3 regions of the Methylobacterium sp. WL9 genome follow, and region 2 is predicted to be linked to each of the others. Evidence: predicted binding sites of a transcription regulator. Region 2 holds the regulator's gene; each other region holds the start of a gene.
The links. The regulator PhoB, encoded in region 2, activates phosphate uptake and scavenging genes when phosphate is short. The targets are predictions, from matches to a motif close to TGTCATNNANCTGTCAT.

Region 1 (3,250 bases), on a different contig from region 2:
GTTTCGGGAGAGTGGCCATGTCGGTCGTAACGCGGTGCGGGGCCTTCAGCCTCATGCTGGGCCTCCTTCTCGGTGCAGCCCCGGTCCTCGCGCAGACGAAGGCGGGTGAGACGTCCGGCTCGTCGTGGACCGACCCGCCGGTGCGTGGCTCGGCTGGGCCCGAGGCACCTTCCACGGTCAAGGAGACACCTGGCCCGGTCACGCCGGTGGAGGGCAAGGCCGGGACGACGGCGCCAACCGACGCCGCAAAGCCGACGCAGGAGACGGCCTCGGCGCCGGCCACGACTCCCGCAGAGCGGGCGGCGGCCAGCCTCGGCGTCAAGCCGGTCGCGGCAAGCCGGCGATCCGAAGCGTCGAACCGGTCGCGCCGCCCCGTCGTGCGGCCGCGCATGGTCGAGAAGCCGCTGGTCATCTCCCGGCGGCCAGCGCGGATCGTCGAACGCCCCGCGCGCCGGTTGGCACAGCAATACAGGTCGGGCCCCGTCGGCAGCAGCCGCGCCTTCGCAGCGGAACCCCAGGCACCCTACAGCCCGTATCGGGCCTACGCCGCCACGGCCTCGAACCGGCGTCTGGCGGGCTGGGGCGGGCTGATCGACGAAGACCGCGCAAGCCGAGCCGCCCGAGCCCGTGAGGCCGGTTACACGGTGATGCGCATGCGAACCTACGAGTACCCGGACGGGACCCGTGTGCAGCGCCTGTCACCATTCGGCGGCGGAGGGTTCGGAGACCTCGACTGAGAGGTCCGGGCCGGGCGGTCCTTAATCCGGTTCAGCGAAGCCGGCCGGGCCGGGCGGGCTCGAACACGATACGCCGGTGGAACGCGCACCAGCTCTTGCCGTCGGCGACGGGAGCGCCGCAGCAGAGCGCCTGATCGTTCGGCTCGCCGATGATGAACTTGCAGACGAAAGCACCCGACTGCGCGAACGGCACACGGAGCTTGGCGGACGGCTCTGCGATCGGATCGGCCTCGCTGATCTGCGACATGCGCACAAGCTGGTTCATGAAGGTTGGACTCGCGGAGATGATCGGAATGCCCCGGGACCCGTCCCGGTGGCGCGTAGAGATTCGCCTGTCCTGCTCCAAGCCGGTTACGGGATTGTTCGACGCTCCAGGGGAACGCCGAAAAACCGAAACCGCGCCAAACCGAGCGCACAGGTGTCATGATGCTGTTATAGCTGGGGTTCTTGCTCCGGGAAACAAGTCCCGACTGCTTAAGCGTGCGGTGCACACAAAGACTTGGCGATCATGCTCCGCAGCAGGCGCATGGCTGACGGGCGGATCGGCCCGTGCCGATGCTTAACCGTCAACTGTTCTGCGAATGCGAATCACACGCGCTTTTCATCCCCGCCGAAGTGCAGCACAGGCGGCTTTCGTCACCGAACTGATATGCGGCGGCTGTAGGCCACCGGCATCACTTCGGACGGACACTGCCCATCATGTCGGACGCCATCGCCGCCGGGTCATCCCACGCGCGCCAACCCGCTCAGAGCAAAGGCGGGCCGCGCCTGGATCATGGCATCCATCCCGGCGGCGTCATCGTCTTCCTGCTGATTCTGATCGCCGGGCTCGGTTACGCCGTCGTCAGCCTCATCGCCGATATGAACGCGGTCGGCGAATCGCCGCTCGCCGTCGGCGCCTTCGCACTGCTCGGCCTCGCCCTGCTGATCGCGCTCGGCTTCGAGTTCGTGAACGGGTTTCACGATACCGCCAACGCGGTCGCGACCGTAATCTACACACACTCGATGCCGCCGCTCGTCGCGGTGGTCTGGTCCGGCACCTTCAACTTCCTCGGCGTGATGCTGTCGAGCGGCGCGGTGGCCTACGCCATCGTCACGCTGCTGCCGGTGGAGCTGATCCTCCAGGTCGGCTCGGGGGCGGGCTATGCGATGATTTTCTCGCTGCTCATCGCCGCGATCCTGTGGAACCTCGGCACCTGGGCGCTCGGCCTGCCGAACTCGTCCTCGCACGCCCTGATCGGCTCCGTGCTCGGCGTCGGCCTCGCCAACCAGCTGATGGGCGGCGGCGACGGCACCTCGGGCGTCGACTGGGCCCAGGCCTTCAAGGTGTTCCAGGCGCTGCTGTTCTCGCCGCTGATCGGCTTCGTGGCCGCCGCCCTGCTGCTCCTCGCCCTGAAATACACCGTGCGGAACAAGACGCTCTACGAGGCGCCGAAGGGCGAAGCGCCGCCGCCGCTCCTGATTCGCGGCCTGCTGATCCTGACCTGCACGCTGGTCTCGTTCTTCCACGGCGGCAACGACGGCCAGAAGGGCATGGGCCTGATCATGCTGATCCTGATCGGCGCGGCGCCCACGGCCTACGCCCTCAACCGCACCATGTCGGACGAGACCACCCCGGCCTTCATCGAGAAGTCGCAGGGCGCGAGCGCGGTGTTCGCGAGCCACGCCGATGGCCTGTCCGCCTCCACCGACGCCGCCGCGGCGCGCAAGGTCGTCGGCGACGCGTTGAAGACCAAGCACCTGAACACGCCGGACGTCTTCGCCGCCCTCGCGACACTCTCCAACGACATCGCGGCCTCGGTGAAGAATTACGGCTCGATCCGCCAGGTCCCGGCGGCGGCGACCTCGAACGTGCGCAACGACATGTACCTCGCCTCGGACGCGGTGCGCCTGCTCCCGGCCTCCGGCGCCACCCTGTCGGACGCGGACAAGGGCACCCTCAAGACCTACGCGAACCTGCTCAACGAGGGCACCCGCTTCATTCCCTCCTGGGTGAAGGTCTGCGTGGCGCTGGCGCTCGGCCTCGGCACCATGGTCGGCTGGAAGCGCATCGTGGTCACCGTCGGCGAGAAGATCGGCAAGACCCACCTCACCTACGCCCAGGGCGCCTCGGCGGAACTCGTCGCCGCCGGCACCATCGGGCTCGCCGAGGTCTACGGCCTGCCGGTCTCCACGACGCACATCCTGTCGAGCGGCGTGGCCGGCACCATGGCGGCCAACGGCTCCGGCCTGCAGGCCTCCACGGTGCGCAACATGGCACTCGCCTGGGTGCTGACGTTGCCCGCCGCGATCACGCTGGCCGGCGGCTTGTTCTTCATCCTGCGCCACGTGTTCTGACGCCCGGGACTTTGCGTTTCGCCGCCGCGTGAGGGAAGAGAGCGCTCCTTCTCAGCGGCGGAACGGCATGACACGCGTCCTCGTCACCGGCTCGGCCGGATTCATCGGCCACGCCCTGAGCCGCCGCCTTCTGGGCGACGGCCATGCCGTGACCGGCTTCGACGCGTTTTCGGACT
Region 2 (3,250 bases):
CACGCCCTTCCCGATGTCGATCTACGACAACGTCGCCTTCGGCCTGCGCCTCTACGAGCGCCTGCCCAAGTCCGAGCTCGACGGCCGCGTCGAGGACGCGCTCCGTAAGGCCGCGCTCTGGGACGAGGTCAAGGACAAGATGAAGCAGGCCGGCACCGGGCTCTCCGGCGGCCAGCAGCAGCGCCTCTGCATTGCCCGCTCGGTGGCCCAGCGCCCCGAGGTGATCCTGTTCGACGAGCCGACCTCGGCCCTCGATCCGATCTCCACGGGCCGCATCGAAGAACTGATCGAGCAGCTTCGCTCCGAGTTCACGATCGTCATCGTCACGCACAACATGCAGCAGGCGGCGCGAATCTCGCAGTTCACGGCCTTCATGTATCTCGGCGAACTCGTCGAGTTCGCGCCGACGACGAAGATCTTCATGAACCCGGACCAGCGCCAGACCCAGGACTACATCACCGGCCGCTTCGGCTGAGCCTGGTTTCCCTTCATCGATTTGGCCCGCGCCGGAGCCTCGACATGCCCGACCACATCGTCTCGTCCTACGATCAGGATCTCGAAGACCTGCGCCGCCAGATCGCCGAGATGGGCGGCGTCGCCGAGAAGATGGTGACCGATGCCACCGTGGCGCTGGTCCGCCGCGACACGGCGCTGGCCCAGGCGGTCATCGCCGCCGACAAGCGCCTCGACATCCTCCAGCGCGAGATCGAGGAGCGCTCGGTGCTGCTGATCGCGCGCCGCCAGCCGCTCGCCATCGACCTACGCGAGACCATCTCCGGCATCCGCGTCTCGGGCGACCTCGAGCGGATCGGCGATCTCGCCAAGAACATCGCCAAGCGCGTCGTCGCCATCGCCGACCAGCCCCAGCCGCAGAAGATCGTGCTCGGCGTGGAGCACATGAGCGACCTCGTGCAGGAGCAGCTCAAGGACGTGCTCGACGCCTATTCGAGCCGCAACCTCGATGCCGCGCACGACGTCTGGGAGCGCGACGGCGCCATCGACGCGCTCTACAACTCGCTGTTCCGCGAGCTCCTGACCTACATGATGGAAGATCCGCGCAACATCTCGTTCTGCACGCACCTCCTGTTCTGCGCCAAGAACGTCGAGCGCATCGGCGACCACACCACCAACATCGCCGAGACGATCCATTACCTCGTCACCGGGGAAACGCTGGCGGGAGAACGTCCGAAGAACGATGCGTCGAACTATGCGACCGTCGAGCCGAGCGTCTAAGGTTTGGAGCGAAACGAGCCCGCCGGGCGACCCATGAACGCGCGTATCCTGATCGTCGAGGACGAAGAGTCCCTCACCACCCTCCTGCGCTACAACCTCGAAGCCGAGGGCTTCGAGGTCGTCTGCGCCACGCGCGGCGACGAGGCCGACCTGCTGCTGCGCGAGCAGCTGCCCGACCTGATCCTGCTCGACTGGATGGTGCCGGGCCTCTCGGGGATCGAGCTGTGCCGGCGCATCCGCGCCCGGCGCGAGACGGAGCGCCTGCCTATCATCATGCTCACCGCGCGCGGCGAGGAGGGCGACCGGGTCCGCGGTCTCGCCACCGGCGCCGACGACTACATCGTCAAGCCGTTCTCGGTGCCGGAGTTGCTGGCCCGCGTGCGCGCGCTGCTACGGCGGACCAAGCCCGCGCACGTTTCCAGCACGCTTGCGGCCGGCGACATCGAGCTCGACCGCCTCAGCCACCGCATCCGGCGCTCGGGCCGCGAGATCCATCTCGGTCCGACGGAGTTCAAGCTGCTCGAATTCCTGATGCGCAGCCCCGGCCGCGTCTTCTCCCGCGAGCAACTGCTCGACGGTGTCTGGGGCCACGACGTCTACATCGACGAGCGCACCGTCGACGTCCATGTCGGCCGGCTGCGCAAGGCCATCAACCGCGCCAAGCAGAACGATCCGATCCGCACCGTGCGCGGCTCGGGTTACTCGTTCGACGAGATGTTTTCGGAGGCGTAGATCACGCGGCGTGTTGATCGAATCGATCAAAACGCAGAAAACGTCATCGATTCAAAAGTTTAGAACAGGCTCCGCGCAAGAAACCGTTGCCACTTTTTTGCAGCCTGATCGAGGCCTCTCCACCGTCATCGCGGGCGCAGCGAAGCAAGGACGGAATGGAGCGGAACCCGGCGCAGCTCAGCCGGGCATCCTCGAAAAATCAGCGGATTCCGGCCACGCGCCTGTCGCGCTTGCGTTCTGCCGCGGGCTGGTAGGCGATCTGGGCATGCGCCGTGCAATAGGGCAGGCCGGTGATCGCGCGACCGCCGCAGAAGCGGAAATCCGGCGAGGTCGGGTCGCCGAGGGGCCAGCGGCACATCGACTCCCGCAGATCCATGATCGTGACCCGCTCCGAGACGGCCAGACCGTTGGGCTCGGCCACCGCCACCGGGGCTACCAGCGGAAAATTGGGTGCAGGCCGGTGCGAGATCACGGCCGGCGGTTCCGGCAGCGTCGGCTCTTCGGCCAGAACGACGGCGGCCTCCGCCTCGAGGCCGGGCTTCTTGCGGCCCGTCACCTGTCCGGCGGCGCCGTTTGGCTTGACGCGGCCGGCGAGGCCGAGCCGGTGAACCTTGCCGATGACCGCGTTGCGGGTGACGCCGCCGAGCTGCGCGGCGATCTGGCTCGCGCTCAAGCCCTCTTCCCAAAGGCGGCGCAGCGACTCGACGCGCTCGTCGGTCCAGCTCGGGACAGCTTCCACCATGGCCCCCTCCGATTCAGTCGCGCTCATCGATGGCCCGGTGCTCCGCGCGGTGGTGTTGGACGGCGATACGCAAAACAAGCCCGCCACGCGCGTTCCGGCGACCTGTCGAATGGTCCGCCGGGTGTCGCCCCGCAGACAAGGCGAACCTACAGGACGGCTCGATCCCGGTGCAAGCGTCGCGTTGGGGGGCGTGATGGTTTCCAACGGCAAAGGGAGACGCGAAAAGCGGATCGCGCGAGGAGAATAAACCTCAGGCCCGGTTTTCGAGCGTCAAGTCCGCATCACGCACGATTCACATGTGAAACAATGCAGATTTCGAGCGATCCGAAAGAGCCGGATAGTCCGGCCAAAGTCGGTGTCCGCGACACAATTTTCGTATTCTGTTGCAGAACGGTCGTTTTCGCGGCTGTCAGTGCCGGTCGGATAGTATTGTCGGGAAGCGGCAGGCCCGGTTTGCCGGGCGCCGTCGAACGCCTATGTGAAGCCCTCGGAACCTTCTGCATGCCGGTTCGGCCGCGGGTTCTCGCAACGATCGGCGGCCGT
Region 3 (3,250 bases), on a different contig from region 2:
CGAGCAGAGATCACGCAGGCGTACCCCCTGGTAGCGGTTTGGGCGGCGCCGCACGAATTCCGGCATCGCCTCTTCGAGCGGCACGTTGTCGTCGTGCAGGCGCTTGAAGGCGACGAGACCCGAGATCAGCGTGCCCGCCTTCGACGATTCGACGCCGGGGGTGAGCAGGAAGAGGAGCGAGTTGAGATCGTTCTTCTCGGCGACGATCCGGTTCTCACGCAGGTATTGCGCCACGATCGGCGCCGGCACGCCGTGCTCGGCATACTCGCCGGTCTTGCGGTCGAAGCCGGGGGTGAGGACCGTCAGCTTGTTCGGGTCGGTCATGGCGTAGCCGGGCGCGACCTGCGTGAAGCCGTGCCAGCGGGCGCCGGGCTTCAGCTCCCAGTGCTTGGGGTCGGAGGCGAGCACGTCGGTGGGCAGGCTCTCCCAGGCCACCTCGTCGCCGTCCGCGTTCGTCGCGGTATCGGGCACGAAAGGGTCGAAGAACCAGCGGCGCTTCGGATCGCCCTCCTTCTCCTCGAACTCGCGCCGGATGGCGCGGACCTTCTTGCGCCACTCGATGCCGAGCCGGATCGTGTCGTCCCAGAGGATCATGCCGGAGCGGCCCTTCATCATCTGCGCGCCGACATCGAGCGAGGCGAAGATCGGGTAGAAGGGCGAAGTCGAGGCGTGGACCAGGAAGCTCTCGTTGAGGCGGCGATGCTCGACGCGCCGCGTCTGGCCGCGGATGTGGCTGTCCTTGGTGTGGATCTGCGAGGCCTGCGAAAAACTCGCGAGCTGCTTGTGGGTCGATTGCGTGGCGATGACGCCCGGCGAGGTCTCGTCGAGCCCGGTCAGGCCCATGGCGAAGTGGCCGGCGAAGAGCGGGTGGAACTTCATGAAGCCCGCCCAGGCCTCGTCGAACAGGATGTAGTCGCAGAGGTGGCCGATCTTCTCGACGATCATGCGCGCGTCGTAGATCGTGCCGTCATAGGTGCATTGCTCGATCACCGCGACGCGGAACGGGCGCTCGCGGCGCCAGGCTTCCTTGTCCGTCACCAGCGGGTTGTGCTTGATCTTCTTGCGGATCGCCTTCTCGTCGAGGGCATCGTGGTAGATCGGCCCGATCAGCCCATAGGCGTTGCGGTCGGTCTCCAGGAAGATCGGGATGCCGCCGGCGATCATCAGGGCGCCGTGATGGGCGGCCTTGTGGTTGTTGCGGTCGAACAGGACGAGGTCGCCCTCGGCCACCAGGGAGCCGAGCACGACCTTGTTCGAGGCCGAGGTGCCGTTGAGGACGAAGTAGGTCTTTTCGGCGCCGAAGATCTGCGCCGCTTCTTTCTGCGCCTTCAGCGCCGGGCCCTCGTGGGTCAGCAGGTCGCCGAGATCGAGCACCGAGTTGTCGAGGTCGTCGCGAAAGATCGCCTCGCCGAGATGCTCGACGAAGATCCGGCCGATGGGCGAGCGGTTGTAGAAGATGCCGCCGTTATGGCCCGGGCAGGTCCAGAGCTGGTTGCCCATCTCGGCGTAGTCGACGAGCGCGCCGAAGAACGGCGTCTTGAGGGTCTCGGCATATTGCGTCACCCGGCTGACGAGGCCGCGGGCAATGAATTCCGGGGTTTCTTCCGCCAGGAAGATGTAGCCGTCGATGAAGTCGAGCAGCTCGACCGGGATGTCCTCCAGCCGCTTGCGGCGGACCATGATGACGATCGGCATCTCGAGGCCGCGCTTGCGCATCATGTCGATGAGCGCCGCCGCCTTGCCGTCGAGGCCGCGCTTGCCCCAATCGACGACCATGCAGCCGATGGCGGCGTCGGTCTGCACGGCGATCGAGGCATCCTCGACGCGGCGCGCCCGGATCACCTCGAAGCCCCGGCCCTCGACCGCCGCCACGATCTGGTTGACGCGCACGCCTTCGAGATCGTCCGGGTCGAAGGTCGGCGTGCACATCAGCACGGTAAAGCGGCGATGGAAGTCCATGGGGCAACGGCTCCGCTGGGGTTGGCCGCGCCCTGTTGCCGGATGCTCGGTGACGATTCAATGACGAAGGTGAGGAGTGAGTGGGAAACGGTGTTTTGGGGGGCGGAGCGGGCAAGCCGATTGTCGCCGGACGCCCGCTTCATATCCACCGCGCCCTTCCCCGGACGGGTGGAGCGCAAGCCGAACCCGATCCGGGGTCCGGCACAAAAACCCGCGAAGCGTCAAACGCTTACGCCGTTCGTGTCGTGCCGCTGCGCGTCCCTTCCTACGCTGGATCCCGGATCACATTCCGCGGCGCTGCAGGTGTCCGGGAAAGGGGGCGCAAGCTCGTTTGTTGCGTCCTTCAGGCCACGCCCGCGTCGAGCTTCCGGCACAACGCCGCGAACTCGTCCGCGTTGCTGTAGCGGATCCGGATCTCACCTTCGCCCGATGGCCGCGCCTTCACGGCGACGCCGAAGCCCAGCGCCTTGGCGAGCGTCTGCTCCAGGGTGCGGATGCCGGCATCCTTCTCGGCCGCGCGGCGCGGTTTTGCGGATTGCGGCGTCTCGTCGGCGTTGGCCTGAACCTCGGCTTCGGCGGCAGCGATCGCCTCGATGTCGCGGACGGACAGCCCTTCGGCGACGATGCGGCGGGCCACGGTTTCGGGATCGTGTACGGAGAGCAGCGCACGGGCATGGCCGGCGCTGATCTCGGTGTTGGTGACGCGATCCTGGATCCCTTGGGGCAACTGCAGCAAGCGGAGCGTGTTGGCGAGGTGGCTGCGGCTCTTGCCCAGGATCTCGGCGAGTTCGCGCTGGGTATATTTGAACTCGCTCATCAGGCGCTCGTAGCCCGAAGCCTCCTCGATGGCGTTCAGGTCGGCGCGCTGGATGTTTTCGAGGATCGCGTATTCGAGCGAGGCCTTGTCGTCGAGGTGAAGGACGACGATCGGCACCTCCGTGTGCCCGGCGATCTGCGCCGCGCGCCAGCGGCGTTCGCCGGCCACGATTTCATAGGTGCCCGGCACGCCCGGCAGCGGCCGCACCACCACCGGCTGGATGACGCCGCGCATCCGGATCGATTCGGAGAGCTCCTTGAGCTCCGTCTCCGAAAAGCTGCGGCGCGGGTTGCGCGGGTTCGGGCGCAGGAATTCCACCGCGACCTTGCGCTGCTCGCGGTCGTAGCTGCCGCGCGGCTCGGTGGGGAAATCGCCGATCAGGGCCGCGAGCCCACGCCCGAGCCTGGGCCGCGCCGCATCATCCGCCATCGCCATCAGGATACTCCATTACGCGTCGTGAGTGCTCTCAGACGA

Region 1: a site for PhoB is predicted at 1,157-1,173, ahead of FV217_RS07875 (inorganic phosphate transporter). Genes of this name have one in related genera too.
Region 3: a site for PhoB is predicted at 2,009-2,025, ahead of FV217_RS11955 (Orn/Lys/Arg decarboxylase N-terminal domain-containing protein). Genes of this name have one in related genera too.

What each region holds. Positions count from the first base shown of each region.
Region 1 is NZ_VRVE01000015.1:31,780-35,029, forward strand. It holds gene FV217_RS07865 (hypothetical protein) at 18-737, shown strand; gene FV217_RS07870 (hypothetical protein) at 769-1,002, opposite strand; gene FV217_RS07875 (inorganic phosphate transporter) at 1,437-3,074, shown strand; gene FV217_RS07880 (NAD-dependent epimerase/dehydratase family protein) at 3,142-3,250, shown strand, end outside.
Region 2 is NZ_VRVE01000010.1:50,379-53,628, forward strand. It holds gene pstB (phosphate ABC transporter ATP-binding protein PstB) at 1-475, shown strand, start outside; gene phoU (phosphate signaling complex protein PhoU) at 520-1,233, shown strand; gene phoB (phosphate regulon transcriptional regulator PhoB) at 1,267-1,965, shown strand; gene FV217_RS06350 (GcrA family cell cycle regulator) at 2,165-2,707, opposite strand.
Region 3 is NZ_VRVE01000034.1:11,168-14,417, forward strand. It holds gene FV217_RS11955 (Orn/Lys/Arg decarboxylase N-terminal domain-containing protein) at 1-1,959, opposite strand, end outside; gene FV217_RS11960 (ParB/RepB/Spo0J family partition protein) at 2,303-3,205, opposite strand.